Regions from separate parts of the Salimicrobium salexigens genome, predicted to be linked through region 2. Evidence: riboswitches for the same ligand, from Rfam matches in the RefSeq annotation. Region 2 holds a riboswitch; each other region holds the start of a gene.
The links. A riboswitch is a leader RNA that binds a small molecule or an ion and turns the genes downstream of it on or off. The one in region 2 is predicted to bind thiamine pyrophosphate.

Region 1 (10,683 bases), on a different contig from region 2:
GTTTTCCCATGTGATAATGCCGTTTTTCACAAAAACTTTCCAACTGCAGGAACCCGTGCAGTTGACGCCGTGGGTCGTTCTAACCACTTTGTCGTGCGACCAGCGGTTCCGGTACATGTTTTCCCAGTCTCTGCTTTTTTCTTCCAGAAGGGACCAGTCTCCCGAATACCGCTCTACCGGTTTGAAAAATTTAGGTTTCCACTTTTTCATCTTCATTAATATCTCCCCTTCGCAAGCGCTGAACAACTTTGTCTATATATCCAATTATGTAAGAGAGATAAAAAAAAAGATATCAGGCATCTCCCTGATATCTTGTGGGGAATACCCCTATTTTGTCCGGGGCGTTCCTCAGTGTTCCAAACTCCATAAAAAAGCGGTCAGTACCCATTCTGGAAGCCTCTTCCCTGTCGTGCGTTACGAGTACGGAGGGAATTCCCCTACGCGGGTCCAATAAGATATCCTGACAAACCTTTCTCGTTTTCGCATCAAGTGAAGAAAACGGTTCATCCAGCAGAAGAGCTTCGGGTTCCGAAGCCAACGTCCGGAGAAGATTCACCCTCTGCTTCTCCCCGCCCGATAGGTTACCCGGGTATGCGGAAAGCAACCTGTCCACCCCGGTTTCCAGCAGAAGATCTTTCATCCACGGCTCCTTCAGAACGTCTGCATTCGAGAATGATATATTCGAAGCGGTCGTCATGTGCGGAAAAAGATACGGCTGTTGAAACACATGGCCGATCCGTCTGGACCTGGGCGGGACATCGATTCCTTTATCAGAATCAAAAAGAACCTTTTCTCCCAGATAGAGTACACCCTCATCCGGCGCCCCGACTCCGGAGAGCATATTCAGAAACGTCGTTTTCCCCGCTCCCGAGTGGCCTGTCACTACAGTGATGCTACTCTTGAATTCAAAAGAAATATCGAGAATCATTGTGCCCTGCCTTTTCACGAATCTTCCTGATAACCTATTCATTCACCTCTCTCCTTCCCCTGGAGTGATACGATTCAATGTAAAAATAACGGTAACGCCAAGAACCAGCAGGAGGGCAGTCCAGCCGAAAGCCTTTTCCCACTCTCCGGTCTCCACAGCAAAATAGATAGCTATGGGCAGAGTGTCCGTTCTCCCAGGAATGTATCCAGCTATCATCAGGGTCGCCCCGAACTCCCCGATTCCCCTGGCGAAGCTTAACAGCCCTCCAGCTGCCAGGCCGGGCCAGGCCAACGGCAGGATGACGGAAAAAAAGATCTTTTTCTCCGAAGTTCCAAGAGTACGTGCGGCATGTATGTAGCCGTCATCCACTTTCTGGAAAGCGGCTTTTGCGCTTTGGTACATAAGAGGGAAGGATACGACAGCAGAAGCCAGGACGGCTCCGCTCAATGAAAAATATATGTGCATGTCGACAAGACCAAGCACCTGTCCGAGCGGTCCATTCCTGCCGAATAGATAGACGAGTCCAAAACCGAGAACCGTAGGAGGAAGAACCATCGGCAGCATAAAAAACGGTTCCACCCAACTTCTCCTTTTCCAGGCTGTCTTCTTCATCCGGAAAGCGGCCCACGTTCCCGTTATAATAACGAGCAGGGTCGACAGAATCGACACTCTTAACGAAAGCCCTACCGGCGACCACCATTCCTCCATACTACCTTCTCCTCCCCGGCCGGAAGAAAGCCACCTTCCCGGAACATGTCCATCGCTTCCGGCGACATCATCCAATCCGCTGTGTCACGTGCCTCCTCTCCCGCCCCGTGACTGACACCGAGCTGATAATGAATATCGACCCCGGATTCAAGAGGCGTGTGAGGATAGCTTGTCCTTCTTGCGTCCGAACCATAAACAATACCCGCGTCCGCCTGCTTCACCCGTACGTAGCGAAAGACCTGAAATGCATCCTTCCCGTACACCCGGGTCGTATCTGCGGCCGTCTTAACATCTTCGCTCTCCAAATATTTCTTCGTATAAACTCCAAGAGGAACCCTGTTCAACTCCCCTAGCGCAAGAAAACCGATACCCTTTTGTTTCAAAAAAATTTCCGGGTGTTCCGGTGTTTCTCTATCACCCGTCACCAGGACAAGATCATTTTTTATAAATGTACGGACAGACGAAGCGTCTGTATAGCCTCCGTCTGTCATCTCTTCCATATCATAGGGGGAAGCTGATAAAAACACGTCGAACTGTGCTCCCTGTTTCACCTGATGAAGAAGCTGGGTACTTGAACCATAGTGAACAGTAACGGCCTTACCTGTATACTGTTCAATGCTTCCCCTCATATTTTCGAGAGTTTCATATAAGCTTGAGGCAGCGAATATTACAGTTCCTTCCTCTTCTGATTGCGAACATCCTCCGAGTAGCGATGCCGAAAACAAAAGTAACAGGAGAAACATTTTCATATGAGTCAGAACCGCTCTCTTACTTTACTGAATAATACGTTATTCTCCAGGTGAATATGTTCAAAAGTGTTTTTTTCAAGCTCGCCGAGGCGCGTGAAAACGAGTCGGAATGTATTACAGGCTCCTTCCGGCGGTTGAAAATCATTAGTCAGCATGCGGATTTCTTTCAGCAGTGTACCGGTTTTCTCATGTTCTTCTTCCAGACCTTCAACATGAGGAGCAAGAAGCTCTTTTCTCTCTTCACCAGGATTCTTTTTGTACTGACGAATTTGTGGAAATACCACCTCTTCTTCTTCCTCGGTATGGCGAAGCAGCTCCCTGTGCAGGCCGTCGTAGATTTCTCTGATACGGTTAAGCTCGGGGTGCTTCCCTCCGTGCACTCTCGAAACTTTAAGCACGTATGGAGCCAGTGATGGAAGTTCCTGCCTCAAAAAGTTATGGTATCTGCCTTCTATAAGTCCCATCAGTTCTTCTTCCGTCATATTCTGGGGTTCGACCGGACCTGAGATCTCTCTGTCTCTCGCCAGCTGGTTGATGGTATGAAGAATATCTTCTGCATTTTCCCCGCGTTTATCGGAAGCTTCTTTCAGCGACACGCGTCCGCCGCAGCAGAAGTCTATCCGTTTCTCCCGGAAAAGATCAGCCGCCTGGGGAACATCCGTTACTATATCTGCCACCAGCATATCTTCAGTCATCGTCCTCACTATTATCCACTCCCTTTGAATTCTTATCTTAATTATAGAAGATGGCAATGATTAAACCTATTAGGGAACTCCCTGTTTTTTTACGGAAACTTCCCCTAACTGATAAATTAAGGGAATCCCCCGATGCCGGACAGACCCCCGGGTATGCTATGATAAATAACAAGAAAGGGGACGATGCAAAGTGTCAGGACCATCTCTACGAAAAAAACAGCCCCACCATGCCATCCACGAAGGAGGCTTGAGCGGAGCTGTCCAGAAAACCGACCAGTTGAAACAGTCTATGCAAATAAAGGACAATCAAAAAATTGAAGCGTGTATCCAGGATCTTGTCGACTACTGGGAGACGAGAATACTCAGTCATGCTGATGCCGAGGAGGAGGAGGGGGGCCTCTATTACGAAATAGCTCACAATCAGCCGGACAAAAAAGAGGACATCATGCAGCTCACAAGAGACCATGATATCCTCCGTATACTTGTGCGTCAGATTAAGGAAGAAGCAGAGACGACGAACGACTACGGGCACATTCTCAATAAATTCAACGCTTTAATGATTGTTAATGAGATTCACAGCAGGGACGAAGAACGCCTGCTCGAAGAATAACGTTACGGATGGGCTCCTCCCGGGGCGCCTTCCGTTTTTTGTTTCATGAAAATGATCACTTCCGCTGCCAGCAGAAGTATGACGACCCACCCCCACACGTTGAGCAGCAGTCCTGTATGAACGTGGGATGTAAAAGCGAAAAACATACCGAATGTGAAGTTCCGCGACCACTGGGAGATGTGATATGTAAACACACCTTCCCTCCATCCGTACTTCCGGATACGCCGGCGGGCCCGTACCAGTTCTATACTTTCAATGAAAAGGAGGACTGCGAAAGTCCCCCACCAGAACATCGCAATCGTCTCTTCCGTAAAAGATCCGGAGATGACCATGGCGAACCCGCTGATGGAGAGCGCTCCGTGAAAAATGCAGTTCGTATTACTCCAGTCGTCCGCGAGCGTCCCTTTTGAATTCCAGAAGTAATGACGGATGATGACTATCGCTCCTGCTGTATACATTAAAAGTCCGAACAGAACACCGAGAGGCGGGATGTCCGGCTGTACGAGTACGTTCCACACGATAACGAGCGACTGCGTGGCGACAGCGGCAAGCAAAATCACTCCGTGCGGGGCATGAGCCTCCGGAGTTCTCCACAAGTTATAGAAATGCCTCAGGCAGTGGTAGATGTAATAGCCATATAAAAGCGTGTTCAGTGCGATAACGACTGTTACGACGGGTGCAAAATCCGGATAATAAAGAAGGATCACTTTAGCAGAAACCGAAATGCCGGCCACCCACGTCCCCATCGAGAAGAAATTCACGGGGTTGTTCAAAAACCCTTTCCGGAACTCTCTGCTTGAAAACTGCAGCCCCAGAGCTATGAGGATACCGGCTGCTCCTGTCAGGAACAAAGAAATAAAGACCGGTCTCATAATCGGCGGGAATGGGAGAAGATTCATACTCGTGTGCAAAAAAATCCCGAACGCCATCACAATCGCTCCGGCGGCAGGATTAATGATTTTCCTGTTCGTTACCATACTCTATGTTCCTCTCTACTATGCTCTCCTTATTCTATCAAAGAATGCCCCTAAGTACGAAGGAACAGAGTGAAAACTCACAGCTGCCCCTGATACCAGGAGAAATAATCGAACCGGAGGCTGAGCAGAATCAGCAGCAGGAAGATCGCCCCCATACCGGCCGGGAACAGCCAGTCTTTCTTCCGCACACGAATATTCCGGTAGAACGTCCGCTCCCGGGTGCCGGTAAATCCTTTCGATTCCATAGCTACAGCCGTCCTTTCCGCTTTGCGGATCGCCCCGGCCAGTAAAGGTACGGCAAAACGCCGGTAACGTTTCCACCTGCTTTCCCGACCCATGCCGCGCACCCTGTGAGCGGCACGGATCTGCCGGAATTCTGTCGTGAGCATCGGCAGGAACCGGTACCCCGCCATGATGCCGTAAGCCAGCTTCGGGGGAAGCCGGAGCTGCTGCATCAGACTTAGCAGGAATTCCACCATGTTTGTTGTGAAAATGAATAAAAGAGACATCGTTGCAAAGGCGAGGACACGGAAACTGAGAGATAACGCCACAAGCACATCCTCCCGCGGCACTTCCCACCAGATGAGACCGATCGTTTCAGCAGGGTTTTTCGGCGCGTCCGCAAAAGCGATCGTCGTCCATAGCATACCGATAGCGAATATAGTAAAAGGTATCAGATAGAACAGGTAGTATTTCCGGCGGAAATCACCGAACAGAAAAGTTACGGCAATCGTGCACAAGGTGAACAGCGCGGGAGTCACCGGATCAAACAGCAAAGCCAGTGCTACCACAAGTCCCAAAATAGTAAGAGCTTTCACACTCGGATTCAGATTATTGAGGTACATACATATCCCCCTTTATCAGCCTGTTCGTCCTTACACGAAAAGGTTCCTTAAGCTGAAAGGCGGCCAGATCTTCATTCCATAATTCATCCGGATCCCCCGTGAAGCCTATCTTTCTGTCCTTCATAACCACGACCCTGGTAGCATAGCGATCGACGAGATCCATATCGTGAGTAATCATTACGATCGTCGTACCCGCCCGGTGTTTTTCTTCGAGAAGATTCATAAGACGGCTGGTGGACTTTGCATCCTGTCCGAACGTAGGCTCATCCAGAAAAAGTATTTCCTGATTCTTCACGAGCATAGTCGCCACACTCAGCCGCCGCTTCTCCCCCTGACTCAGCGTGAAAGGATGAAACTCTTTTCGGTCCGTAAGTCCACACCACTCCAGCAGTTCCTCTATTTTCTCATCCTCCGCCCCGCTGTACGCCAGTTCCTCCCATACACTGTCCGTGAGAAACTGGTGTTCAGGGTTCTGGAAGGCGTATCCTGCATGCTGAAACCAGTCTTTGTCCGGGAAGGGGCGGGTGATTCTTCCGGAGGAGACCGGATCGATGCCCGCAAGAAGCCGACACAGGGTGGTTTTTCCGCTTCCATTAGGTCCCGTGACCGCCGTAAAAGAACCTTCGGAAATCGTTACATTCACGTTGGAGAAGATAGATTTGTAACTGATTCCCGATGCCTGCATGAGGGAGGGACCGTTCTCCCTGTGGGGTGGTGCTTTCAAAGGAGCGGAAAGTCCGGGAGCAAGTCCGCGGGCCGTAAGCGGGTACGGCGGAGCGGTTCTTCCGGATTCCATCGCCACTCTTACAGCTCCAGGCACAGCTATCCCTTCTTCGTAAAGAGAACGGGCATAACGATCGACCCCCTGCTGCAGAGGGCCGTCGTAAAACAGACTGCCGTTTCTTCCAAGCATCAGCACCCGGTCTGTTATATCGATCCAGGGGTCAAGGTCATGCTCAATAACGAAAATCGTTACATTTTTCAACTCTTTCAAAGAACGGAGCAGAGAAACAAATTCATCGGTAGCTACGGGGTCGAGATTCGCTGTCGGTTCATCCAGAACGATCACCGGAGGCTCCATAGCAAGTATGCAGGCGAGGGCCAGCTTCTGTTTCTCTCCCCCGGAAAGAGAAATGACCGCCGCTTCCTTCTTGTGGAGGAGTCCCACCTCCTCAAGAGCAGTCTCCACTCTCTTTTCCATCTTTTCAGAAGGAACACATATATTTTCAAGCCCGAACGCCACTTCATCCTCCACCGTAAGCATGCAGAACTGCGTTTCCGGGTCCTGAAATACAGTCCCTACTCTCCGGCTCATCGTCCCGGTGGCAGCATCTTTGACCGGCTTACCTTCAAACGTCACTTCTCCTTCCATTGTACCCTCGAGCTCTTTCGGATAAATTCCCGTCAGGCACCGGCTGAGCGTGCTTTTTCCCGAACCGCTTGCCCCGAGCAGAAGTACACATTCCTTTTCCCCGAGCGAGAACGTTACGTTCTGGAGAATCGGGGCATCCATATCATCGTACTGCAGGGACAAATTTTGTACATTCATCATGCAGCATGCTTCTTCCGTTTTTCTTTGCCGAGAGCAAATCCCGAAAGAACGCCGGTTTTCGCCAGAGCGTCACTCAGAGCTTTTCCGGCCACTCCCGCAAGAATCGCTCCGCTGACAAGGCGCGTCACAAACATCAGCAGTACATACCCGCCGGCAAGTGCTGCGTACCCGGACTGGAAGTATCCCCAGACGAAGCTGAAGACGGCGGCCATCATTCCGGAGAACATAAGTGTCCCGAGGTTGTAGCGGCGATACCCGGTCATGGCGAACGCCGATTCCGCACCGAGACCCTGGATCATTCCGCTGATCAGAAGCATGGGACCTGCTGCGTTCCCGAGCAGTACTTCGACAGTAGCCGCAATGGTTTCGGAAAGAAAAGCGGCGCCGGGTTTTCTGATAATATAAGCAGCGATAATAGAAACGATGAACCAGATGCCGAAGATAAAGTCATAACCGATTGGTCCGAAGAAACCCGTCAGTATTTTCCCCACAGGGAGAAAAGCGAGGTAAACGACTGCGAATACGACGGAAAGTACCGACATGACCACTATTTCCTTCAGTTTCCAATTCTTCATTTATTTCCTCTTTCCTGGGATGGACTGTTTGCGGACATCGCTACAGTCATTACGGTATGGGAAGAACCACTTTTCTCTGTGTCGCTGAACACTTCTTCAAGACCTTTGAACATCGTATTCGTATCCCCTGACAGCTTAGTGGCATAGTGAGCTTCGGAGACCTCAATCCCACTTTCTTTCATACGTTCAATCCCCTTGTATATAACGTCCATATAATTTCCGCCACCCATCGGGTAAAGGGAGAATTTTGCGCCGGTGTACTGATCCAGATCCCACAGCCCGTTTTCCGGCTTTTCTTTATGCCCGGTATATTGGTCACCCTCGGAATCTCCCGGGCACCCGACAGAAAACGTTGCATTCAGGGCTGTGTGTACCCCTGTTTCGGCTACACGCAGGAACACTGCCCGCGTCACGTCAAATACGTGCTCGATATCCCCGCGTACCGTCGTCGTCACTTCATCCGTATTCATCCATACTTTTGAAGTATCGATTTTTTCCAGAGCTCCCTTGATCTTTTCCTTGAAGTCATCACTCATCGGGTGAACCGAAAAAGAGCATCCTGCAATTTTCACATTTTCCTGCTGCTGACTCATACATAATTCCTCCTTTTAATAAAACAAAAAAGACTGCATCCGATTCGCGGGACGCAGTCTGTATCATTAAAAGAGTTTGCCGTTTTTATTCAGACTGCACTTCCCCACGCTGGTACTAACCAGATCGGGTCCAAAGGGTCAGAATTCAATTCTTCTCAGCCGTGAGCCGGCTCCCCCAGTGCATGAAACGATATGCAGTTTTTTGTTGTTTGAATTTATCATAAAGCATGCAGAAAATTTTGTAAACCGTCGTTTTCCGCTCGATATTTACGTTTACACCATTTTCAGAGCTTCCATTACGGGAGATTCGCCTTTCGTAACCTGAAACTCCTTGTTAACAAGATGAGGACTGTTCAACGTCTCCACTATAACTTTCGCGACATCTTCCCGCGGGACTTCGTCGCGCGGAATTTCCTCGCCTGCGTTCACTTTCCCCGTACCTTCGTCATTGGTAAGGCGGCCCGGATGGATGATGGTATACTCCAGACCGGAAGCGCGGAGCCATTCGTCCGCATAAAACTTACAGGCCGCATACGGACGGAAGTCTTCACTTCCCCAGCTGCCGCGCCTCGTATCGAAAGAGCTGATAAGAGCAAAGCGGCTTACGCCTTTCTGTTTCGCTGCTTCCATCATTTTCGCGGCTCCGTCCAGATCTATCATGATGGTTTTATCCTTCCCGGTATGAGGTCCGGACCCGGCAGCAAACACGACGGCATCCACGTCATCCATCAATGCGGCAAGCACATCGATTTCATCTTCCAGATCCGCAACAGCCACTCCTGCACCCAGGTTTTCAAAAAAGGATGCCTGTGTTTTATCGCGGATCATCGCTTTAGCTTCGAACTGTTCACTTTCCTGAAGCAGACGGACGAGATGTTTTCCTATCTGACCGTTCGCTCCGGCAACAAGAACTTTTTTCATATAATCCCGCCTTTCTAGTTACTTACAACAGGTGACTCCCTTACATAGTCGTTTGTTTCTGCCAAGTCTGCGAGAAATTGGGCTACGCTCGCACGCGACACACTCATTCCTACTTCATGTTTTCCTAAATAACCGATTTTAAGCGGCTTCTCCGCTTTGTCCGTAAGGAAGCCGGCACGTACCAGTGTCCAGCCCAGATCCGTACTCCGGATAGCTGTGGCCATACGTTCAATTTCACGCTGATTGTTGGCAAAGCCGAGGCGCAGTGCGGAAGCGACCGCATTTCGGCGGTAGTCTTTCTCGTCATTCGGGTCCTTGACGATGCCCGTCGTAATACCGACAAACCGTTTTGTTCCTGTTTCTCCCATCGTTTCTACGATGTTGATGACTCCTTCACTGAGCCTCTGCCTTTTAACGCGCCCGGAAGGACCTAGAAGGCTGATGACGGCGTCCATTCCGTCTACCGTTTCTTTGATTTTCTCCCGTTCATCCAGTGTACCTTCGATTATCGCTAGCCGGTCGTGCTCCATCGGATACAACTTTTCCGGACTTCTGGCATAGGCGTACACTTCGTGACCGCGACCGAGCAGCTTATCTATCAGCCGGAGACCGGTGGAGCCCGTACCTCCAAATACCGCTATTTTCACTGATACCTCTCCTTTCTCCTTACATACTGTACCTCTTTCATTTTCCCAAATTACCATCTCCGAAACAACTAATAGCTTATGTGGGATAAAGCCTTTACATTTGGGGTGTTATCCCTGTAACATTAAAAAGTGAATAACCACTCATCACTACGTCTTATACCTACCAAGGAGGAAATCACGTGGCAACTAAGAAGAAAAAGTATAAGTTTATGAACACGACCTTCTGGTCTTCTTTCCTCATCATTTTAGCCTTTACTATCTGGGGAGGATTGGCACCGGATACGTTAGCAACCCAGGCAGACACAGTGTACAGCTTTATAGCTAACACGTTTGGCTGGTTCTACCTTATCTTCGTATTTGCTCTCATCATTTTCAACTTCTACCTTGCTTTCAGTAAGTATGGAAGCATCCGTCTCGGCGGTGACGAGACACGCCCGAAATACCCTTTCTACACCTGGATTGCCATGCTGTTCAGTGCAGGGTTCGGTGTCAGTATCGTTTTCTGGGGCGTTGCCGAACCGATGACGCACTTCGGTACTCCCCCGCCATTTGAACCCGGAGTGGAAGCCGGGACAGCGGAGGCTGCCCGTATCGCCATGTGGAACGCTTTCTTCAATAACGGCATCCACCAGTGGGCTTCATTTACCTTCGTCGGTCTTGCCATCTCCTATTTCATTTACCGGCAGGAAGAACGTAGTCTTATGAGCGACACCCTTAACCCCGTCATAGGAGAAACCGGCAAGAAATCTCTGCGGCGCAGTATTGATACCATCGCGGTCATCGCGACCGTTATGGGGGTTGCTACCACTCTCGGTCTCAGTGTTCTGCAGATCAACAGCGGACTCGGAGCAACGTTCGGTATCGAGTCCGGGCAGACGACGCA
Region 2 (10,683 bases):
GGGGAGAATCGATGCTCAAAAATTATCAGACCGGAGCTTTTTTTGATGAAATGATGAACAGTGATGCTACACCGAAGCCTCACTACGATTGGTTTTATAAACTGGTGGAACGTTTTTCGGCTCGGGAACTGGATGAAAAGCACGAGACCGCGCAACTGAGTTTTCTGCGTCAGGGTATCACGTTTACCGTCTATAATAATGAAGGCCAGACTGAGAGGACGATGCCGTTCGATTTTATTCCGATCATTATTCCGGAGTCGGAATGGGCGATGATCGAAACAGGTATGAAACAGAGAATGACGGCTCTGAATAAGTTTCTGGAAGATATTTATCATGAACGCAGAATTATTGAGGAGGGCGTTATACCGCGGGAACTTGTGGACAATAATCCTTATTATTACCGGAAACAGGTCCAGGGCGTCGATATACCTCTTGATAACCATATCTTTCTCTCCGGCGTGGATCTCATCCGTGACGAACATGGGCAGTATCGTGTGCTGGAAGATAATCTGCGTAACCCTTCCGGAATGTCCTACGTGTTTCAAAATCGCTACGTTATGAGACAAGTGTATCCGGAACTGTTTTTCAATCATTCCATCCGTACCCTTGAGCACGAATTCTCGAAACTGCACCAGGCGGTCTGCGATCACAAACCGTCCGGATGTAAAGGAGAGGCGAATGTGGTACTTCTGACTCCGGGGAGTTACAATTCCGCATATTATGATCACATGTTTCTGACTCAGCAGATGGGTATCGAGCTCGTGGAGGGCAGAGATCTCTTCGTTCAAGGCGGAGTCGTCTACATGAAAACGATACGCGGTCTGAAACGGGTCGATATTATTTATAGGCGTATTGATGATGATTTTCTTGACCCGGAAGCTTTCCGGCCGGATTCGGCTCTCGGAGTGAACGGACTTCTTGATGCATATAAGAAAGGTAACGTAGCTATCCTGAACGGAATAGGGAATGGCGTTGCGGACGATAAAGCGATGTACGTATACGTTCCCGAAATGATCCGTTTTTATCTCGGAGAGGAACCTCTTATTCCAAACGTGGAAACATATTTTCTCAGTGATCCGGAACGTCTTCAATACGTTTTAGAGAATATGGAAGAACTGGTTATTAAAAACGTCGGGGCTTCCGGGGGCTACGATATGCTTATCGGTCCTCAGTCCACGGAAGAAGAAAGAGCGCTTTTCCGTGAGAAAGTGATAGAACAGCCGAATCAGTACATTGCCCAGCCTACTATCAAACTGTCGCGGGCTCCGGCTTTTCAGGGTGGGAATGTTTATCCGTGTCACGTGGATTTACGGGTTTTCGTCATGAACGGAACGGAGATGAATGTGCTTCCCGGAGGGTTGTCGAGGGTTGCCCTGAAAGAAGGGTCACTCGTCGTCAACTCTTCTCAGGGAGGAGGCGGCAAAGATACGTGGATTTTGTCGGGAGGAGGCGAAACAGATGCTTAGTCGGACGGCAGACGCTTTATACTGGATGGCGAGAAACCTGGAGCGTTCCGAAAATAACGCCCGGGTACTGAATGTTCAGCTTATAAATATGCTCGAAGCGGCTGATCAGCAAGTGCTGGACAGGGACTGGGAAGAAGTGCTTGAGATTTGTGCTTCCTACCGGGACTACATCAATCATTATTCGAGAATGGAAAGAGGGACTATGATCGAGTATCTGACAATGAATCCGATTAATCCCAATTCCATCGAGAACTGTATGAAAGTCGCGAGAGAGAACACTAAGAATACGCGTGATATTATCCCGGGCGAGTTGTGGGAGATTCTCAATGAATTCCATCTTGATCATCAGGACAGCGGAGGAAATATAGGGACACTGGCACGGACGAAAGACTATTTGAAAACAGTCACCCGCACCTCTATGACCGCGCAGGGGGTAATAGAATCCTCAATGACCAGAGGGGTACCATATACGTTCATCAAGGTTGGCAAGTGGCTTGAGCGTGCGGAGAAGACAGCCCGTATTCTGAACGTCGTCTGTGAGAAACAAAGGCGGGAACCCCTTCAACATACAACGAACAATTATTACTACTGGCTGGCTGCTCTCAGGTTCCTGAACGGATACGATTCATTCATCAAAGAACATCCGCCGACCATGGACTCTGCGTACGTCCTTGATTTTCTTGTAAAAGAAGAAAAGTTTCCGAGGTCGATAAACTACTGTATGACGCATATTAAAGAAGCGATAATGGATCTTGAAGGCGGGCAGGTGCATCACTATTCGGAAGAGCTGTTTCAGCTTACAGATGTGATTCTTGCAGAAATCAGCGATACCGGGATTAAAGACATGAACATGGAAGAACTTATGAGGTTTCTTGACCATTTTCAGAAGCAGTGCATCGCTTTAAGCAGTCTGTTTATGGAAACCTACTATCTTTCTGTACCAACATCCTCAACATGAGAAGGAGCAAACGATTTTATGAAATACCAAATTGAACACACAAATAAATTCCACTATGAAACATCCGTAGATCAAAGCATGAACCACATTCGGTTAAAACCGCGTTCCGATGAATGCCAGCGGGTATTGGCCTACCGTTCGGAGATCTCGCCTGTCTCTGTAATAAAAGAGCACGTCGATGTGTGGGGGAATCACGTGGAAACATTTTTTATTCCCGAAAAACATAAACATTTGACGGTCAAAACGATTTCAACGGTCAGTATTCAGAAGAGCCCTTTTATCGATATGATCCGCTATTCGGACGAAATGAAGCAGATATTTCATTCCGAGCTTTTTCGCAAACACTATCTGGCCTACCTGAACGAAACACCCTATACATTCATGTACAAAGAACAGATTGATCTGCTTACTAAAAATGTCGGTGATCCGACGGATCCGATTCAGTTTTCTATCGACCTGATGAGATACGTGCACAATACGCTGTTTTACAATACAACCACGACGGATGTGAATACGAAAGCACACGAAGCATGGCCTTTGCAGGGAGGGGTGTGTCAGGACTTTGCTCATATTATGATTGCAGTGTTAAGGGGGAACGGGATACCGGCCCGGTACGCCAGTGGATATTTATATATCGGGGAAGATTCGGCTCTCGTCGGGGACGCTGCCACTCATGCCTGGGTGGAAGTGATGGTTCCTGGTGTCGGCTGGACGGGACTCGATCCGACGAACAACGTAGAAGCGCTGGAGAATCATATACGAATCGGCACGGGGCGTGACTATGCAGATGTAAGTCCGCTGCAGGGGGTATATCGCGGAGGGGGACAGAACCTCGACGTAAGTGTAAGCGTAACGCTTTTGGAAGAGTAAGCGACAAATTTAAAAAGGCGCTCCCCCACCGGCGGGTGGAAGGAGCGCTGTTCGATGTTTCTGAATTAACATGTGCAGATGAGTCTTCCTCCCGGAGGTTGGGAGGTCTTTCTCACATGAATGCTCTTTATAAGAGCATACCCACATTATAGATGGGAAAGATATCCTTGTCTATGCAACAAAAGAATAATTTCTGACAGAGTTTTGAATAAAGAAGGGTATGTTTCTCTTTAGTAAGGTAATGAATAAAGAAAAGTTAAAGAGACCATTCAGCATGCCCAGGGTCTGGAGCTCAGGTGCTTTGATTCTGACCCTGTCACGGGAAAGGCTTGCAGAAGCACGTCCGGGCAAAGCCCTTACGGATCGATCACACGACGATTTTTTTCTAATCATTCGGTGGCTGCGACTGGTGGTTATATTGAAGAAGATGTGCTTCTGCTGCAGGAAGAGATTCAGAAAGATTTCCGGAAAGAAATGGTAACGAAAGGTTTCATTTCGGAAAAGACTCCGCTGCCGGAATGACTCCTGCCTCCCCCTCTGCTTAAGCAGAGGGATTTTTTCTATGATAAAATAATTTCAGACGTGAGAATATGTGTTTGATACTGCTTTACTGTACGGGAAAGGAGGAAGAGGGGATTGGAATTTGTGATTGATATGCTGATCGGCGCCGGTCTTGTATTCTTCTTTCTGATTACGTTTATCATTTTTCACACTATCAATAACAGAAAGTGACGATTCCGGCATTCGTACGTACCGGTTTTTAATTTGAATCAGCCAATATTGACCGGCGGTATTTTACACCATAAGAAAAGTATTATTATGAGCAACAGGAGGAGAAGAAAGTGAGTTATTTGAAACGTTTCGGGTATGAATATTACGATCTGAAAAATATACTGAAGACCCGTCACCTTGAAGAAGAGCTGGAGGAAATCAAACAGGAGTTCGCTACGCTGCCGGCAGACTCGTATGCGCAGGAACTGAACAGATACAGAAGATACGGGAGAGCGGTGATTATACCGGGCACAGGCCATGTCCAGTGGTTGCCTTCCGTTCGGACCGAAGAGGGAGAAATGTACAAGTATTTCCAGGGGAGCTTCAACCCTGAATATACGGACAGCGCCCGTGATTTTCCGGCTATTTCAGAGAAAATGCGGGAGAACCGTCTGCTTGATGACATCATTCTGTTCGATTACAGACAGACGTTCTGGAGAGAGGAAGACCTTCTTCTCCCTATTCACGCCGGGGTTCATTTTGTGAAACTGGAAGTGGATAATGAACAGGAAATTGCAGTGTCTTCTCCGAACCATCTCCATCAGGACGGGGAACCATTCACGTTCGCCCATCTTGTCCATCGTCAGAACGCAGAAGGGGGCGGGAATGCTATAGGCACTCCTCATGTAGCGGGAGAAGTACCGGAAAACGTAAACGAGAAACAGCTGCTGAAGCAGATGACGCTGACTTCCCCTCTCGAATCATATGGAGTGTTCGATCCGATGGTCAGTCATTATGTTGCTCCCGTAACGAAAGGGAAAGAAGAAATGAAGGGGGAACGTTCGATGATACTGATTGATTTCCAGCCCACTGTCTGTCCTGACCCGGAGGAGATTTCAAAACAGTTGAGACAGGGAAACTTAATGTTCGCCGACTGACAAACAAAATGCACAGAGGGAGGCGAAATCGCTCTCTTGCCACGAGTCTTTGTCCATATAGGGTACAGGAAAGATTACGAAAATAACAAATTGCTCATTGCCTGTTCAGGACGGAACGGATGCAAGATTATGGGCCGTAAAAAGGAGTGATGATTCATGGATAGTGTTATCTTTGATTTAGACGGGACTCTATGGGATCCCATTTCCACGGTGAAAGATGCCTGGAATGAAACAATTCAGGCACATCGTCCCGAAGAAAAAGAACTTAGTCGGGAAGATATGGAATCTATAATGGGACTCCAAACAGAAGAAGTAGTTAAGAAGTTATTCCCGCATCTTGATCAGTCTGAGGGTGAAAAGATTATCCACAATTGTTTTGAAGCGGAGATCGAAGTAATTAAAAAACAGGGTGGGGAATTATACGAAGGGGTGGAACGTACTCTGCAGCACCTTTATAACAACTATCCTCTGTTTATCGTAAGTAACTGCCAGGACGGCTATATTGAAGCGTTTCTTCAGGCCCATCAGCTGGAGAAATATTTTAAGGACTTTGAAAATCCTGGACGTACCGGCCTCTCCAAAGCAGAGAATATTCAGCTCGTGGTGAAAAGAAACGATCTTAACAGCCCGATTTATGTGGGGGATACCTCGGGAGATAAAGAAGCCGCTCAAAGTGCAGGCCTTCCTTTCTACTACGCATCCTACGGATTTGGTGAGGTGGACAGGGCCGAGCAGACGATTGAAACATTCGCCGATCTACAGTCTCTGTTATAATCGGTATCTTGATTGGAGGGTATCTATGGAGTATCGTTATAAAAATTCCAAGAAGTGGAAGCGTGAGGGCCTCAAATCTCTGTGGCAGGCAATGGCTGCTGTTGCAGCCAACATTATTACTATGGCCTCGATAGACCCTTCCCCTCTGCTTCTCAGTTTCATCCAAATTGTGACAGGAGTCATCATTATTTCCGGGGTAATAAACACTTTCTACTTTTTTACGAGATCGGGAAAAGAATATATAACAGTCGATGACCAGGCTGTACTCATACGCAATGGCCCGTTTTTCAATAAAAAAGAAGTGCTTCTCGGGGACATGACGGGACTTGTGGAAAGAGAAGAAGAGCTCGTCATTGAATACGGAAAAAAGCGCAGAGAAACACTGGTGGAAAAGGAAAATCTTTCAGAAGAAGACGTTCGGGACTTTAAACAGGAAATAAGGAACAAAGCGGAAAGAAACTCAGAAAGATTTAGAAGGGGAGGAAAAGAATGATATTTTTTTACATACTGATGGCAGCGTTCGTCGGGCTGATCACTCTTGGGTGGAGAGGAGCGATCCTGGGCTTTGTGATAGGGATTGTTTACGCAGTAGTCGAGATCAACGCAAAAAAAATTACCAGACTGGAAGAAGAGGTTCGCCGGTTAAAGCAGGGTTCCCGGGAATGAGGAAACCTTACATATATACGATTGGACACTCTTCCCACTCGAAACAGTTCTTTCTTTCTATGCTGAAAGAGGCGAAAGTGAATGCGGTGGCGGATGTACGGGCGTTTCCGGCGAGTCGTAAGTTTCCCCATTTCAATCAGGAGAACATGAAGAAGTGGCTGGCGGGGGGAGGGTTTTCATACTCCTACCACCCTCTCCTTGCAGGACGACGCAATAAAGCAGGCCACGTGCAGTCGGAGGTGAACGGAGCCTGGGAGAACCAGTCCTTTCACAATTATGCAGACTATACACTGACGGAGGAGTTCAGGGAAGGAATAGTCGGGCTCGAAGCACTGGCCGGTGAGAAGGATGTTGCGTATTTTTGTGCGGAAAGACACCCGTCCCGCTGTCACAGACTGCTTGTCAGTAACTGGCTGGAAGCGAACGGATGGGATGTCTATCATATTTTAGATGAAAAGGATGGAATTTCCCTGGTAAAACACGAGCAGGGCCGGTGGGGAGCGATGCCTATCATCGAGAAAGACGGGGTGGTCGTGTATCCGGAAAACAGGTGAAAGAAACATGCCGGGGGCCTGATTCCTTTTGAACCTGAGTATCGATCTTCCTGTATGGCAGACTTTTACAACGGGAGGTTCCGATGCCTGAACAGAACGATTGCCAGAGTATAAGCAAGGATTCCAATACCCGTAAGTATGAGAGAAGATGTCCATACTTCCGCATCTCCTCCGGCGATTTTTCCGGGTTCATAAAGCGAAAAGGGAGTGATGTTCCGTAACCAGTCGACATCGGTCACAATCTTTCCAATCATATTCATTCCGTAAAAAAGGAAGGTCAACCCGCCTGCTGTCGCTAACGCCGACCTCTCATCGTTCAGCAGGGAAGACACGAGGAAAGAGTACCCCCCTACTGCAAAAAATAACAAAAACCCCACAAAGTTGATCTGAAAAAAATCTTTCATGGCTATCGCATTCTGCTCATCTATCAGCAGTTCGCCGGCAGCCAGTCCCCCGCCGAAATTCAGGACATGTATAATGATAAGACCGCTCAGCAGAACCATCATCTGAGTAAAAGCAATCTGAACCCTGGAGATTCTGGTGGAAAGGAGATAAGCCATGGAACCCCGGTCCACAAGTTTTGCCAGCAACTGCACCGCACTCATTACGCTGAACACACCCAAAATAAGCAGGTAGAATAATCCGTAGTATTCCGCTGAAATAAACTGGCCATAGTTGCCGAAAGCTTCCAGTCCGAGAGCTCTTAATAGAGAATCAGGGAACAGTTCCATCATGCTTTCCATTTCATCGAGATTGTCCGCAAAGAGGGGGAACAGCGACGTCATAAGAACTACATAAATAGCGGAAACGAGACCGAAGCCGAGGAATAATTTAATATTTGATTTCATCATTTGTTTATAAAGCGGAAAATTCATGACCCGGCCTCCTCTGCATCATAGTAATCCATAAATATCTGTTCCAGACTCTGGGTGCCGGCACTGATATTTTTGACGCTGTACTTCGATAATTCGTGGATAAAATTATCAAAGTCCCCCTGGACTTCGACCCGTACGAATAACCCCTCCGTTTTTTTAATGGAAAGCCTGGATTCCTTCATAGCTTCAACATCTTCGGACCGGGTCAGTGTGACATCGAAGACCTTACGCTGCATGGATTGCAGTTCGTGTATATCCTTGACCGTAACAATCTCTCCATTCCGGATGATAGCTGCACGATCGCACGTTCGTTCAATCTCCGAAAAGCTGTGGGAGGACATCAGAAAGGTTTTTCCCTTTTCCTTCTCTTCCAGCACGAGCTCGACGAAAAGCTTTTGCATAAGGGGGTCCAGTCCGGAGGTGGGTTCATCCAGAATATATACATCGGGGTCGTGCATAAATGTCGCAACGATTCCGATCTTCTGTTTCATCCCTTTGGACATCTTCCGGATAGGAGCATCGGGATCAAACTGGAGACGCTGAATCAGGCTGGTCCGTTTGCTCTTGTCCGTGATCCCCTGCATTCCTGCCATCATATCGAGAAAGTCGCTCCCTGTCATTCCTTCGAGAAAAGCGATCTCCCCCGGTAAATAACCGATTCTTCCCCGTGCTTTCGCCTGATTCTTCCACGTATCATAACCGTCAATTACAGCACTCCCCTTTTGAGGTTTCATATACCCGAGGAGATGACGGATAGTCGTGGATTTACCAGATCCGTTAGGTCCGAGAAACCCGAACACTTCCCCTTCCTGTACTTCAAAAGAGACGTTGAAAATCCCTTTGCCATTCGGAAACCGCCGGGTAAGATTGTCGATGCGAATCATTGCTTACACCCCTTACTGTAGCAAAAAGACTGCTTTTTCTAAATTCTATTACTCTCTCCGGGATTGTCAATGCCTCCTTGTGGAAATTACTGATATTTTCGAAAAAACGGTTCAGATGGTGCAAAAGATTCTGGCTTTTGTTATACTGGTATCGTCCAAGTGAATAAGTAATCAACTACTAGGGGTGTCCGTGATACGGACTGAGAGGAAAGAATGACTTTCCGACTCTCTGGACCTGATCTGGCTCATACCAGCGTGGGGAAGTAGTCAACATACCATTGACGAACCGGGTCCTGTAATTCAGGACCCGGTTTTTTTGCTTCTTCTTCTGCCTGGGATAAAAGGGGGGAGAATTATGAATCGCACAAAACTGCTTACGACCATGGCTGTGCTTACTGCACTCGGAACGCTCGGGGCACAGATGCTGTGGTTTCCGGCCGGAATAGCAAAGGCCTATCCGGTCCAGCATGCCGTCAACGTCGTTGCTGCCGTTACGCTTGGACCGCTGCCGGCGGTGACGATAGCTTTCCTGATAGCTGTGTTGCGGAACCTGTTAGGTCTCGGCACTCTGCTAGCATTTCCGGGGGGTATGATCGGGGCTTTTGTGGCGGGAGTGACATATCACTACACGAAGCGTATCGGGGGAGCGGTAACCGGTGAAATCATCGGGACAGGATTATTCGGATCTCTTGCTTCCGTACCGATCGCCAATCTGTTGATGGGTACAGGCGCCGGGGTTTTCGCTTTTGTACCTTCATTCGCTGTAAGTACCGTGACCGGGGCGCTGATAGGCTGGATGGTCGCAGTCCGGCTGAAACAGACAGCTATCGTGACAACTTAATTATTTGAACTGCTGGGGGCGCGGATATCGCTGAGATAAGGTTTTGCCTTAGTCCCTTTGAACCTGATGCGGGTCATGCCGCCGAAGGGAAGCACTCTGCACATGGGGGCTTCCTTTATACTAAACGAGGAGGCTATTTTTATGTCATTTACGAAAGAATTAAGAAGAGAAAATGAAGATGTATTTCAGGCGATTTTCGATCACCCGTTTGTACAGGGTCTTGGCGAAGGTGAACTGCCGAAAGAAGCGGTGGCTCACTACGTAAAAGCGGACTATGAATACTTGAATACCTTCCTTACCCTTTATGGCACGGCCATTTCCCAATCCGACAGTCGGGAGGATATAACATTTTTTCATAATCAGATCGCCTTTGTGCTGGGGGATGAGATGCACCCACACCGCAATTTAAGCGATTACGCAGGCACCCCGTACGAAAATCTTCAGGGTTATCCGATGCCACCGACAGCGGATCATTATCGTGCTCACATGAAGAGTGTGGCCACAGAAGGTCTGCTCGGAAAAACAATTGCGGCTATGCTTCCCTGTCCGTGGACTTACGATGAAATCGGAAAAGAATTGAAACGGCGTTTCTCTCCGGAATCGGACCATCCTTTCTATGAGTGGATTGAATTCTATGCCGATGATTCTATTGCCGAAACCACCGGCTACATGATGAAACGTCTGGATGAGGAAGCGGAGCGGGCATCTCCGGAAGACAGGCGGAAAATGAAAGAAGCTTTCCGGAAAAGCTGTCAGTTGGAACTCGCTTTCTGGGAAATGTCCTATTCACTGGAAGAATGGCCTGCAGGAAAGGAGGCGGCGAGATGAGACCATATACAGCACTGACAATCGCAGGATCCGATTCCGGAGGCGGAGCCGGGATTCAGGCGGATATCAAGACGATGGAAGAATGGCAGGTGTACGGAATGTCTGTGCTGACTTCTTTGACCGCCCAGAACACTATGGGAGTCCGGGAGGTTCATCACGTACCTGTTCCATTCCTTACTGCTCAGCTTAAAAGTATTGAGGAGGATCTGCCTGTGGATGCTATCAAAACCGGAATGATTTCATCGAAAGAAGCTGCACGCACAGTAGGGGAATGGATCGGGGCCCGGCGGAAACCATACGTCTGTGACCCCGTCATGG
Region 3 (10,683 bases), 100 kb from region 2:
TCACTGTTTTTATATAACCTTACGTGTAGATGAGAATATATCTCAATTACATATGTAGAGGAGAGGGACCAATGAAAAAGATTTGGATGATTGCAGTCCTTTCTTTCCTGGCTGTTGTGCTGGCAGCTTGTGGAGGAAACGAAGAGAAGTCAGGGGATAGTAATAAAGAAAACGAAGAACAATCCGGTAAAGAAGAAAGCAAGGACGACTCCCGCAGTGTGACGATAGAAGATGCGACGGGAGAGAAAACGATAGAAGGAACTCCGGAAAAAGTCGTCGTTCTCGAATGGAGTTATGCGGAACATATGCAGGCACTGGACACAGAGCCGGCAGGAGTTGCGGACAAAGAAGGATTCGGTAAATGGGTGGACACCGGTAAAGAACTCGGTGAAAATGTCGAAGATGTAGGAACGAGACAGGAGCCGAACCTGGAGGCTATCTCCCGTCTTGATCCCGATCTTATTGTAGGGGTCAAGTTCCGCCACGAAGGAATCCAAAAACAGCTGGAAGAAATCGCTCCGACTGTAATGTTTTCTCCTTATTCTAAAGAGAATGCAGAAAACCAGATGGCTTCCATGAAGTCCGATCTTAAAACGATGGGTAAAATTCTGGGGAAAGAAGAAGCAGCCAGTAAAAGACTGGACGAGATGAACAGTCATTTTGAAAAACAAGCGAAGCGTCTTGAGGAAGCCGGAGTCGGTGACATCAACTACGTAATGACTCAGGCGTTCACTGCTCAGAATACTCCTACGCTGAGACTATTTACGGACAATTCGATGGTAGCTCAGGTAATGGGCGAACTGGGGCTCGAAAACTCCCATTCCTCGGACGAACTTGAAATATACGGTTATACGGAAACGACAGTAGAAACGTTGCAAAACTATCAGGACTCCCACTTCTACTACATTGTTCAGGAAGACGACAATATCTTTTCTGATCAGTTGGCGGGTAACCCGGTCTGGGAAGAGCTTGAATTCGTGAAGCAGGATCGTATGTATAAGATGCCGGGGGATACATGGACGTTCGGCGGTCCGATTTCGGCTGAGAAACTTGCAACACAGGTTGCAGATGCTACAATCGAAGGAAATAAGAAATAAACGGAAAAGGCGCGCAGTAAATGATGCGCGTCTTTCTGCTGTATAAGGAAAGAAGGATTGGTTATGATAAATCGGGCAATGGCCTTGAAAACTTTTCTGGTTTTCGGCGGAGGCTTATTTTTACTGATACTGCTGACCTGGATACATATTAATCAGGGGAATATTTCCATACCCGTATGGACGGTGTTCGAAGCCGTTTTTTCTCCCGAAGACACTTTGGAACACCATACCATCAGAGTTCTGAGACTGCCGAGAGCTGTCATGGGTATTGTAGCCGGTGGGGCCCTGGCTGTTTCGGGAGCAGTTTTACAAACTGTAACGAAGAACCCTCTCTCCTCCGCCAGTACACTCGGTATTCATTCGGGAACATATTTCGCCGTGATAGTGACTACTATTTTCTTCCCGTTTGCTATGATAATGAACGGTATTATTACCGCTTTTATCGGAGGAGTAGTTACGTTTTTAATCGTTTATATACTATCCGGCGGAGGTGATGCCACCCCGGTGCGGATGGTTCTTGCCGGTATGATAGTGACATTCCTGTTTTCTTCTCTGACGAGCGTCCTGCAGATATTTTATGAAAATGAAACTCAAGGATTGTTTCTATGGGGATCGGGAACTCTTGTACAGAACAGCTGGGACGGGGTCCGGTTCGCTCTTCCTGTAGTCACGGCGGCTTTTCTCCTTTTACTCGGTGCTGCCCGGAAACTGGATACGCTGAAGCTCGGGGATGAGGTGGCTACTGCTCTCGGTCAGAATGTGAAAGCCGTAAAATTTGTGACTATCATACTAAGTGTACTGCTTACCTCGGTAACAGTGAGCGTCGTAGGACCTATCGGTTTCGTGGGGCTCGTGGCCCCGCATATAATTAAACTGATCGGTTTTCGTTCCCACGTCCCTCTTCTGCTCGGTTCGTTCTTATGGGGGGCGGTCGTACTGCTGATGGCAGACGTCCTCGCAAGATATATCGATCCTTCCTTTTCGGAACTTCCGGTTGGAGCGATCACTGCGCTGATCGGTGCCCCGTGGTTGATTTGGCTGGTCCTTCGAATGAAGCGCAGTGGCAACACGGATGGAGGATCCGTGATGGCCGGGTCTTCCCTTGTTCAGATGAGACTTCGGGTGTTATTGCCGATTTTTTCGATACTTGTTTTACTGGTTCTGTTCGTCAGTATGTCGACCGGTAATTACGGGTTCGATCCTGCCCAGACGATAGCAGTTTTCCAGGGAGAAGCGGAATCATTTATCCGTAATTACATTTTGGAACTCAGGCTGCCACGGGCGATTGTGGCATTTACGAGCGGGGCTATACTTGCTGTCAGCGGACTGATTTTTCAGGGCGTACTCAGGAACCCGCTGGCGGATCCTTCGGTGATTGGTATCACTTCCGGGGCCGGCGTAGGAGCGCTGTTAACCATGTACGTCTTTTCCGTCTCCGCTGCCTGGATACCGCTTGGGGCTATGGCAGGAGCGATCGTATTCTTTATTATCGTCATGGCTCTCGGGGCTAAAATGGAGTTCCAGCCGACGATGCTTGCACTTCTCGGTATCGGAGTAAGTGCTTTCGGTCAGGCGATCATCCAGATTCTGGTGGTCCGTGCCGATCTGGGTGTTGCCTCGGCTTTGACATGGCTCTCCGGCACGACGTATGCAACAGGATACGGTGAATGGCTCAGTTACTTGTTATGGCCGGTATTGCTTTTGATTCCTGTCCTTTTCTTCTACATCAGGAAGCTGGACGTTCTGGCCCTTGGGGATGACACTGCGAAAGGGCTTGGTCTGGATGTGCGTTCAGTCCGTTTTCAAATGGCACTAATAGCGACGCTCCTGGCTGCGAGCAGCGTTGCAGCTGTCGGAGCCATCGGATTTATCGGTCTGATCGCCCCCCATGCGGCACGTCTCTTTGTAGGTACAGTTAATCAGCGGCTGCTTCCGGTAGCGATGATGATAGGGGGACTTCTTCTGGTGGTGGCTGATCTGTTCAGCCGGACTCTTTTGGCTCCGGCTGAGATACCATCCGGCATTCTCGTAGCTGTTCTCGGCGCTCCTTACTTCCTCTGGCTGATGAAGCGAAGATCTGCCTGATATATGATATGATGAAAGACAAAAACAGGAGGAATATTTGTGGATATACCGTATATTAAATGTCATGGTTCGGACAACGATTTTATTATGATAGATGAAAGGAAATTAGAAGAAAGTTTAACAGATGAGGACAGAAAGGAAGTGGCTCTCCTTCTCAGTGACCGGCTTGAAGGCATCGGTTCGGATGGTATCCTCTATGTACTTTCAAGCAGTAAGGCTGAAGTGTGTATGCGTATGTTCAACTCGGATGGCAGTGAAGCGGAGATGTGCGGAAACGGTCTCCGTTGTGTAGCCCGTTATATTATAGAGGAAACCGGAAAAGAGAAAGTGCATATAGAAACGGCGAAAGCTGTACTCCCGGTAGAGCGGGTGAGTGACATTTATGAAGGGATAGCGACTTTCTCCGTCGCAATTGAACCTGTTTCATTTTCTGCGTCTTCCCTCCCAATGGAAGCGGAGTCGGAACAGGTCGTGGACACTGTCCTCCGTGACCTGACAGAAGATCAGACGTTCACCGCCCTTAGTGTACCAAATCCTCATATAGTATCGGTGGTTACGGAGCTGGATGAAGAAGTTCTTGAAAACATCGGAAAAAAAGCGAATAATTCGCCTCACCTGTTTCCGAATGGTGTAAACGTCAGTTTTGTTAGAAAAATTGATGACAACAAAATCTTTGTACAGACTTACGAACGCGGGGTGGGACTCACGAATGCCTGCGGTACGGCCATGTCAGCTTCGAGCATCGTTTCGGTCATAGTTGCAGGAAATAATCCTGACCTCCCTGTTACGGTTATGAACAAAGGCGGAATGGTTCAATGTATCGTGCATGATAATGAGGAATACAAAGTGGAGCTTCAGGGTAATGCTACTTATGTATACGAAGCGGAAGTAAGGGTGGATATCTCTACTCAGTCTTTTGAAGAATCTCCGCATCATGTACACACGGAAGAAAATGAGCGATATAGTGAGCTGAGAGAGTTCGCTAAGACAGAAGGAGGACTGTAAGCATGCTTGAAACGATTTCTGTAACTACCTCTTCCCACAGTGAAATGGTGGACATCACGGAGCAGATAGAAGAGCAATTACAAAAAAGCAATCTCCGGAACGGTATAGTGATTGTTCAATCCATGCATACGACAGCCGGTATTACCGTAAATGAAAATGCAGATCCGGATGTCAAAAAAGATATGCTGATGCGCCTGGATGAAGTGTATCCATGGACGCACCGTAAAGATCTGCACGCAGAGGGCAATACTGCTTCTCATTTAAAAACAAGTACCCTCGGCCACTCCCAGACGTTACTCGTAGACGACGGAAAACTTGTGCTCGGTACCTGGCAGGGAGTCTATTTCTGCGAATTCGACGGCCCGAGGTCCAGGAAAGTAGCCATCAAAATAATGGAAGGCTGAACAACGAACGGAATAACGCAGGAGTTGTCAGCGAATCATATTAAAGGAACCCCCCGGATACCAGTATCCGGGGGTTTTTGCAGTGCCTATTTATTAGTCACGAATTGTTCACTTTCTGTTGATCCGGCCAAAGCTGTAGTGGAAGACGTCCCTCCGGAAATTGCCATTGACACTTCATCGAAGTAACCGGTTCCGACCTCCCGCTGGTGTCTTGTAGCTGTATAACCATTTTCTTCCGAAGCGAATTCAGCCTGTTGCAGTTCGGAGTAGGCACCCATCCCCTCGGTTTTATATTTGCGGGCCAGTTCGAACATGCTGTGGTTCAATGCATGGAACCCTGCTAGAGTGACGAACTGGAATTTGTATCCCATTTTACCGAGCTCCACCTGGAATTTACCGATCGTTTCCTGGTCAAGCTTTTTCTCCCAGTTAAACGATGGGGAACAGTTGTAAGCCAGCATTTTGCCCGGGTACTTCTCGTGTATAGCGTCTGCGAATTTTTGTGCTTCTTCCAGGTTAGGTTCCGAAGTCTCACACCAGATCAAGTCTGCGTAAGGAGCGTAAGCGAGCCCGCGGGAAATGGCCTGGTCGATTCCCGGAGTGGTGCGATAAAATCCGTCGGCTGTTCTCTCTCCTGTAATGAATTCATGGTCGTACGGATCGGCATCGCTCGTAATCAGGTTGGCAGCGTTGGCGTCTGTTCTTGCTATGATGACGGTCGGGACGTCCATAACGTCAGCAGCCAGTCGAGCAGAAATGAGATGTTTTACAGCGGTCTGAGTAGGCTGAAGAACTTTCCCGCCCAGGTGACCACATTTCTTTTCGGAGGCGAGCTGATCTTCGAGATGCACACCGGCAGCTCCGGCTTCAATCATGCCTTTAGTCAGTTCAAATACGTTCAGCGGGCCACCGAACCCGGCTTCCATATCCGCTACAATCGGAGCGAACCAGTTTTTATCGCCTTTTCCTTCCGCGTGTTCCACCTGATCGGCGCGTTGAAATGTCTGGTTAATTCTTCTCACAACCTGCGGTACACTGTTAGCAGGATAAAGACTTTGATCGGGATACATTTGACCGGAAAGGTTGGCGTCGGCAGCTACCTGCCAGCCACTCAGATAAATAGCTTCGAGACCGGCTTTAACTTGCTGCATAGCCTGGTTACCGGTTAAAGCCCCGAGTGCGGCTACGTAGTCACGTTTATGTAGCAAATTCCAAAGGCGGTCAGCGCCCATGCGAGCCAGCGTCTGTTCTACTACGACAGAACCGCGAAGTTTCAATACTTCTTCTGCACTGTAAGGACGTTCCACTCCCTGAAAACGTTCGCTTGCCCATTGATTTTCCAACTGTCTAATCTGTTCTTCTCTGTTCATTTAAAATCTCTCCTTTAATATATAATTAGTATTGTTATACAACAGAAAAACTAATATGGGGGAGGGCGTCGAACCCGGAGCCCTCCTTTACTCAGGCTGAATTCAGGAGTTTCCGTCTGCGTTGGTGCAGCATTCAACTGCTTCTTTATGACTGCTGTGATCGACACCGCATCTGTGGCACGAATTAGTGAAGGTCTGGTATTTTTCCATTTTTTATCTCCTCCTTATACAGTTTTGGTAAATTGGCTGGCTTTAAATTGAAGGCGGCGTCTGTGAAGAATCGGTTCAGTGTAACCGTTTGGCTGATCTGTACCGAGAAACACAAGGTCGGAAGCGGCTTGAAAAGCGATAGATTGTTCAAAATCCGGGCTCATTTTCCTGTAATTCGGATCGCCCTCGTTTTGTCTGTCGACCACTTCTGCCATTTGTTTCATTATCTGTTTTACCTCCTCTTCAGAGACTACACCGTGTCTGATCCAGTTCGCTATGTGCTGACTCGAAATGCGCAATGTTGCACGATCTTCCATAAGGCCGGTGTCATGGATATCAGGTACAGTTGAACAGCCGATACCCTGTTCCACCCAGCGCACGACATATCCGAGAATCCCCTGAGCATTATTTCTGACTTCATTCAGTACAACTTCTTTATCTTCCGGGGGAGTAGCCACCGGGATAGTAAGCATCATTTCGGAAGGGTCATCCCTCGGGATATCATTCTGAATATCAGGGACGTATGCTTCATGATAATGCATCGCATGAATGGTGGCTGCAGTCGGGGACGGCACCCATGCTGTATTTCCTCCTGCTTTCAGGTGGTTGATTTTTTCTGCAAGCATAGCTTTCATCTCTGCGGGTTTAGCCCACATCCCTTTACCTATTTGAGCGTTTTTGATGAACCCTGCTTTTATACCGGTACGTACGTTGGCTGCTTCGTAAGCGCTGAGCCATTCACTTCCTTTCATTTCTCCTTTAGGAATCATAGGTCCTTTTTCCATGGACGTATGGATTTCATCCCCCGTACGATCCAGGAAGCCGGTATTGATGAACACCACCCGGTTGCGCACTTCAAAAATACAGTTGTGAAGATTCAGGGAAGTTCTTCGTTCCTCGTCCATTACCCCGACTTTCAGGGTATACCTCGGTAATTGCAGAACATCTTCTATTTTATTGAACAGGTTATTGGTAAAAGCCGTTTCTTCCGATCCGTGCATTTTCGGTTTGACGATGTAAATAGAACCTTCCGTTGAATTTTGTCTCAGGTTCAGGTCGTGCATACCGATCAGGCTGGTGAAGAAACCGTCGAGCAGGCCCTCATACACCGGATTGTTGTTATTGTCGATAACTGCCGGGTTTGTCATTAAGTGACCTACGTTTCTGACAAGCATAAGTGCTCTGCCTTTCAAGTGAAGCTCTTCGTCCTCCGCAGTGCGATATTTCCGATCTTTATGAAGAGAGCGTTTAATGGTTTCTCCTTTTTTATCGAACGTGGTCGTAAGGTCTCCTTTAAGCAGCCCGAGCCAGTTACGATAAGCTTTGATTTTATCTTCGGCATCGACGCATGCGACGGAGTCCTCGCAGTCCATAATACTTGTGATGGCGGATTCCAGTTGGATATCCTTAATTCCTGCATCGTCTATCTGGCCGACCGGGTGATTACGATCGAACTGCAGTTCAACGTGAAGGTCGTTATGTTTAAGCAGTATTGCCTGCGGTTTGCGGCAGTCCCCCTGACAGCCAAGGAAGGAAGAAGGGTTTTTAAGTTTCTTTCGGGAACGGTCAGTAAGTTCCACACACAATTCCCCGTTCACTACCGCATATCTCACTGCGTCCTGGTGACTTCCTTCTGCCAAAGGGAACCACTCGTCCAGTCGAATCCGTCCCTGTCTGATTACTTCTTTACCTCTCTCGGGATTGTAGGAAGAACCTTTTTCGATACCGGGTTCTTCAGCGATCAGATCTGTACCGTAATAAGCGTCATACATACTGCCCCAGCGTGCGTTAGCTGCATTGAGGGAATATCTTTCGTTTGTCAGTGGCACGACGAGCTGGGGACCGGCCTGTTCCTTCATTTCAGAATCTACGTTGGTTGTGCTGATTTTGAAGTCGGGTTTTTTCTCTTCCAGATAACCGATGGACTTTAAAAAAGAAAGATAATCTTCATTGGAAGCTGATTTGTGGTATTCATCGATTTTCTGTTGTAATTGGTTTCTGGTCTGCAAAAGTCTGCTGTTTTCAGAGCTGAATTCATCAAGAATTTTTGTGAGCCCTCCCCACACTTCCTTCGAAGAGAGGGGGAGACCGGGTAACACTTCCTGTTCAATAAACTGATATAATACAGTGTCGACTTGATAAGTACCGATGGATTGATAGTTTCCCAAAGAATAAGCCTCCTTACTGTTATGTATAATGCTCTTCTGTTTCATAACAGTTTTATTTCTTAATTTGTATTATATAACAACAGGAAAGTAAGTCAATACATTTTGTTAAAAATTTAGAAAATTATTTTTAATTGAAAAGTCGGCGGTACAGAAATTTAATATTTTATGATTAATTTGTACGTATTAGGGGTAATAATGATTGGAAACCTACATATGAAGGAGTGGATGTAACAATGGCCGAAGAAGCTAAAAAGAATTGGCATATGGTGTTATTGCTGGATAGTCGACGTGAAGTGAAACATGAACTGGAAATCAGTGAGGAAATGACCAAACGGGAAGCTACTGAATTTATAACCAAGCAGCTGGAACGTGACAGATGGTGGTTTCTCGAAAGTGGCGTCGCCGTTTATACGAATTCGGTGGAGGCATTCTACCTGGAAGGTCAGGCTGCAGTGACACAGTTTAATATTAAATGACAAACTTAAAACATGCACGAGATCTACCCCCCCGGATGTCCAGTATATCCGGGGACATTAATGTTCGGGAGTAAAGAAATAGTATTTCTATAATAGACAGGGAGGATGGAAGGGATGAATCAGAACGTAATGGAGGGTGCAGAAGCTGTTTTTAACGAAGGGAATGAAATAGGAATCGTAGTATTACATGGCTTTACCGGAACAGTTCAGAGCATGAAGCCTCTTGTGGATGCCTATACAGCACATGGGTATACGGTGGCATGTCCGAGACTTAAGGGGCATGGAACCACTCCTTATGATATGGAAGAATCCACTGCAGAAGACTGGATTCGCTCGGCAGAAGAGGCTTTTGAATGGGTTAAGAACCGATGTGACTGTGTATTCGTCACCGGCTTGTCTCTTGGGGGAACATTAAGTCTTTATCTGGCTTCTACGAGAGAGGTGGATGGAGTCGCGGTTATCAATCCGGCTATCGATGTACCTGACATGAGCAGCTTGGCGGATTCTGAATCCCGTTTCATTGATGCAATAGGTTCTGATATCAAAAAAGAAGGAGCTACTGAACTCGCCTATGACAAAACACCCGTCCGTTCCCTTAACCATCTGACCAACATCATGGCTAAAGTACACGAGCAGTTAAGCGAAGTGTCGGCTCCTCTTTTAGTTTTCGCTTCCGAAGAAGATCACATAGTTCCTCCGGAGAACAGTCAGACGATATTCGACATGGTTTTTTCGGAAGGAAAAGAACTGGTTCCTCTGGAAGACAGTTACCACGTGGCAACTCTTGATAATGACCAGGAATTGATCATCGAAAGAACTCTGGAGTTTTTTGAAAAGTATTTCAATGCCAAGGAAAATTGAATTTGTACTTTTCTGATCAGTACGTTATGATAGAAAGTAACAAAACACGGAGAATAGAGCCTTCAAGGGGAGCCTAACGGCTGAGAGTGGACGCAAGTTCAGACCCTTCGAACCTGTCAGTTAGCACTGGCGCAGGAATGGTGGCTTTTTTGATGAGCAATGCTTAAAAGGTGGGAGCCTTCATCAGAAAGCTTCCCTTTGAGGCATTGCTTCTTTTGTGTATTCAGAAAGGGGATATACAATGCAACAACAGCGCGTACTTTTTCTTGTGGAAGGTGCAATATTTGCAGCAATTGCTCTATTGCTTGATATTCTTCCTTTTTTATCCATTAAGCTTTGGTTTCAGGGAGGATCCATCTCATTCGCTATGATACCGGTTATTCTGATGGCCTTCCGTTGGGGCGTCTCGGGTGGTATGATCACAGGATTACTGTTCGGTTTCTTTCAGTTTTTTACGGGCGCATTTATCGTACACCCCGTCCAGGCTTTTCTCGACTACGTTGTAGCTTTCGCCATTATCGGGGTCGCAGGAGTGGTGTCTTCCCAACTGAAAGCAAGCGCGAAGAACAACAACGTAAAATTCGTTCTTGTGTATGTGATTATCGGAACATTCATCGGGAGTGCCTTGCGCTTCCTTACTCATTTCGGGGCGGGGATGATATTTTTCGGCTACCTGGCAGAAGGTCAGCCGGTATGGATTTATTCTCTGCTTTATAACGGCGGGTATATGCTCCCTTCCTTTATAGCGAGTGCCGTCGTAATCAGTCTGTTAATGTCCAGGCGGCATAAATTGTTATTGCGATTATAAGATTTCCGGTCCTGATACGTTCGGGACCGGAATTTTTTGGCTATGTATTAAATGATTTGTGTCAGTTGAAATATGAAAAGATGAACCACCCGATCATAAGCATCTGAATTATAAACTTGGCTGCAGTTCCACTGAGAAAACCGATAAGCGTTCCGACAGCTGCGCGGAAGGCGAAACGGGTATTTTTTTCGATGCCCAG

Region 1: it holds a riboswitch for thiamine pyrophosphate, as region 2 does, so the genes downstream of both, BW931_RS10570 (YkoF family thiamine/hydroxymethylpyrimidine-binding protein) here and thiW (energy coupling factor transporter S component ThiW) in region 2, are expected to answer to the same signal.
Region 3: it holds a riboswitch for thiamine pyrophosphate, as region 2 does, so the genes downstream of both, thiT (energy-coupled thiamine transporter ThiT) here and thiW (energy coupling factor transporter S component ThiW) in region 2, are expected to answer to the same signal.

The regions. Positions count from the first base shown of each region.
Region 1 is NZ_FTOK01000008.1:71,316-81,998, forward strand. It holds gene BW931_RS10520 (nitrate reductase subunit alpha) at 1-210, opposite strand, end outside; gene BW931_RS10525 (ATP-binding cassette domain-containing protein) at 293-970, opposite strand; gene modB (molybdate ABC transporter permease subunit) at 971-1,636, opposite strand; gene modA (molybdate ABC transporter substrate-binding protein) at 1,612-2,385, opposite strand; gene ric (iron-sulfur cluster repair di-iron protein) at 2,391-3,080, opposite strand; gene BW931_RS10545 (hypothetical protein) at 3,271-3,690, shown strand; gene BW931_RS10550 (TDT family transporter) at 3,693-4,667, opposite strand; gene BW931_RS10555 (energy-coupling factor transporter transmembrane component T family protein) at 4,745-5,512, opposite strand; gene BW931_RS10560 (ABC transporter ATP-binding protein) at 5,499-7,061, opposite strand; gene BW931_RS10565 (ECF transporter S component) at 7,061-7,639, opposite strand; gene BW931_RS10570 (YkoF family thiamine/hydroxymethylpyrimidine-binding protein) at 7,636-8,232, opposite strand; TPP riboswitch at 8,317-8,419, opposite strand; gene BW931_RS10575 (SDR family oxidoreductase) at 8,506-9,153, opposite strand; gene BW931_RS10580 (NAD(P)-dependent oxidoreductase) at 9,168-9,800, opposite strand; gene BW931_RS10585 (BCCT family transporter) at 9,980-10,683, shown strand, end outside.
Region 2 is NZ_FTOK01000001.1:279,734-290,416, forward strand. It holds gene BW931_RS01425 (circularly permuted type 2 ATP-grasp protein) at 12-1,466, shown strand; gene BW931_RS01430 (alpha-E domain-containing protein) at 1,459-2,424, shown strand; gene BW931_RS01435 (transglutaminase family protein) at 2,443-3,294, shown strand; gene BW931_RS13750 (hypothetical protein) at 3,691-3,816, shown strand; gene BW931_RS01440 (2OG-Fe dioxygenase family protein) at 4,137-4,943, shown strand; gene BW931_RS01445 (HAD family hydrolase) at 5,100-5,717, shown strand; gene BW931_RS01450 (hypothetical protein) at 5,743-6,210, shown strand; gene BW931_RS13445 (hypothetical protein) at 6,207-6,383, shown strand; gene BW931_RS01455 (DUF488 domain-containing protein) at 6,380-6,937, shown strand; gene BW931_RS01460 (ABC transporter permease subunit) at 7,003-7,812, opposite strand; gene BW931_RS01465 (ABC transporter ATP-binding protein) at 7,809-8,696, opposite strand; TPP riboswitch at 8,867-8,975, shown strand; gene thiW (energy coupling factor transporter S component ThiW) at 9,052-9,537, shown strand; TPP riboswitch at 9,542-9,644, shown strand; gene tenA (thiaminase II) at 9,679-10,365, shown strand; gene thiD (bifunctional hydroxymethylpyrimidine kinase/phosphomethylpyrimidine kinase) at 10,362-10,683, shown strand, end outside.
Region 3 is NZ_FTOK01000001.1:379,884-390,566, forward strand. It holds gene BW931_RS01930 (ABC transporter substrate-binding protein) at 72-1,097, shown strand; gene BW931_RS01935 (iron ABC transporter permease) at 1,161-3,182, shown strand; gene dapF (diaminopimelate epimerase) at 3,222-4,187, shown strand; gene BW931_RS01945 (secondary thiamine-phosphate synthase enzyme YjbQ) at 4,190-4,591, shown strand; gene aceA (isocitrate lyase) at 4,678-5,961, opposite strand; gene BW931_RS01955 (malate synthase G) at 6,186-8,339, opposite strand; gene BW931_RS01960 (hypothetical protein) at 8,573-8,815, shown strand; gene BW931_RS01965 (alpha/beta hydrolase) at 8,930-9,676, shown strand; TPP riboswitch at 9,732-9,831, shown strand; gene thiT (energy-coupled thiamine transporter ThiT) at 9,918-10,484, shown strand; gene BW931_RS01975 (DUF456 domain-containing protein) at 10,546-10,683, opposite strand, start outside.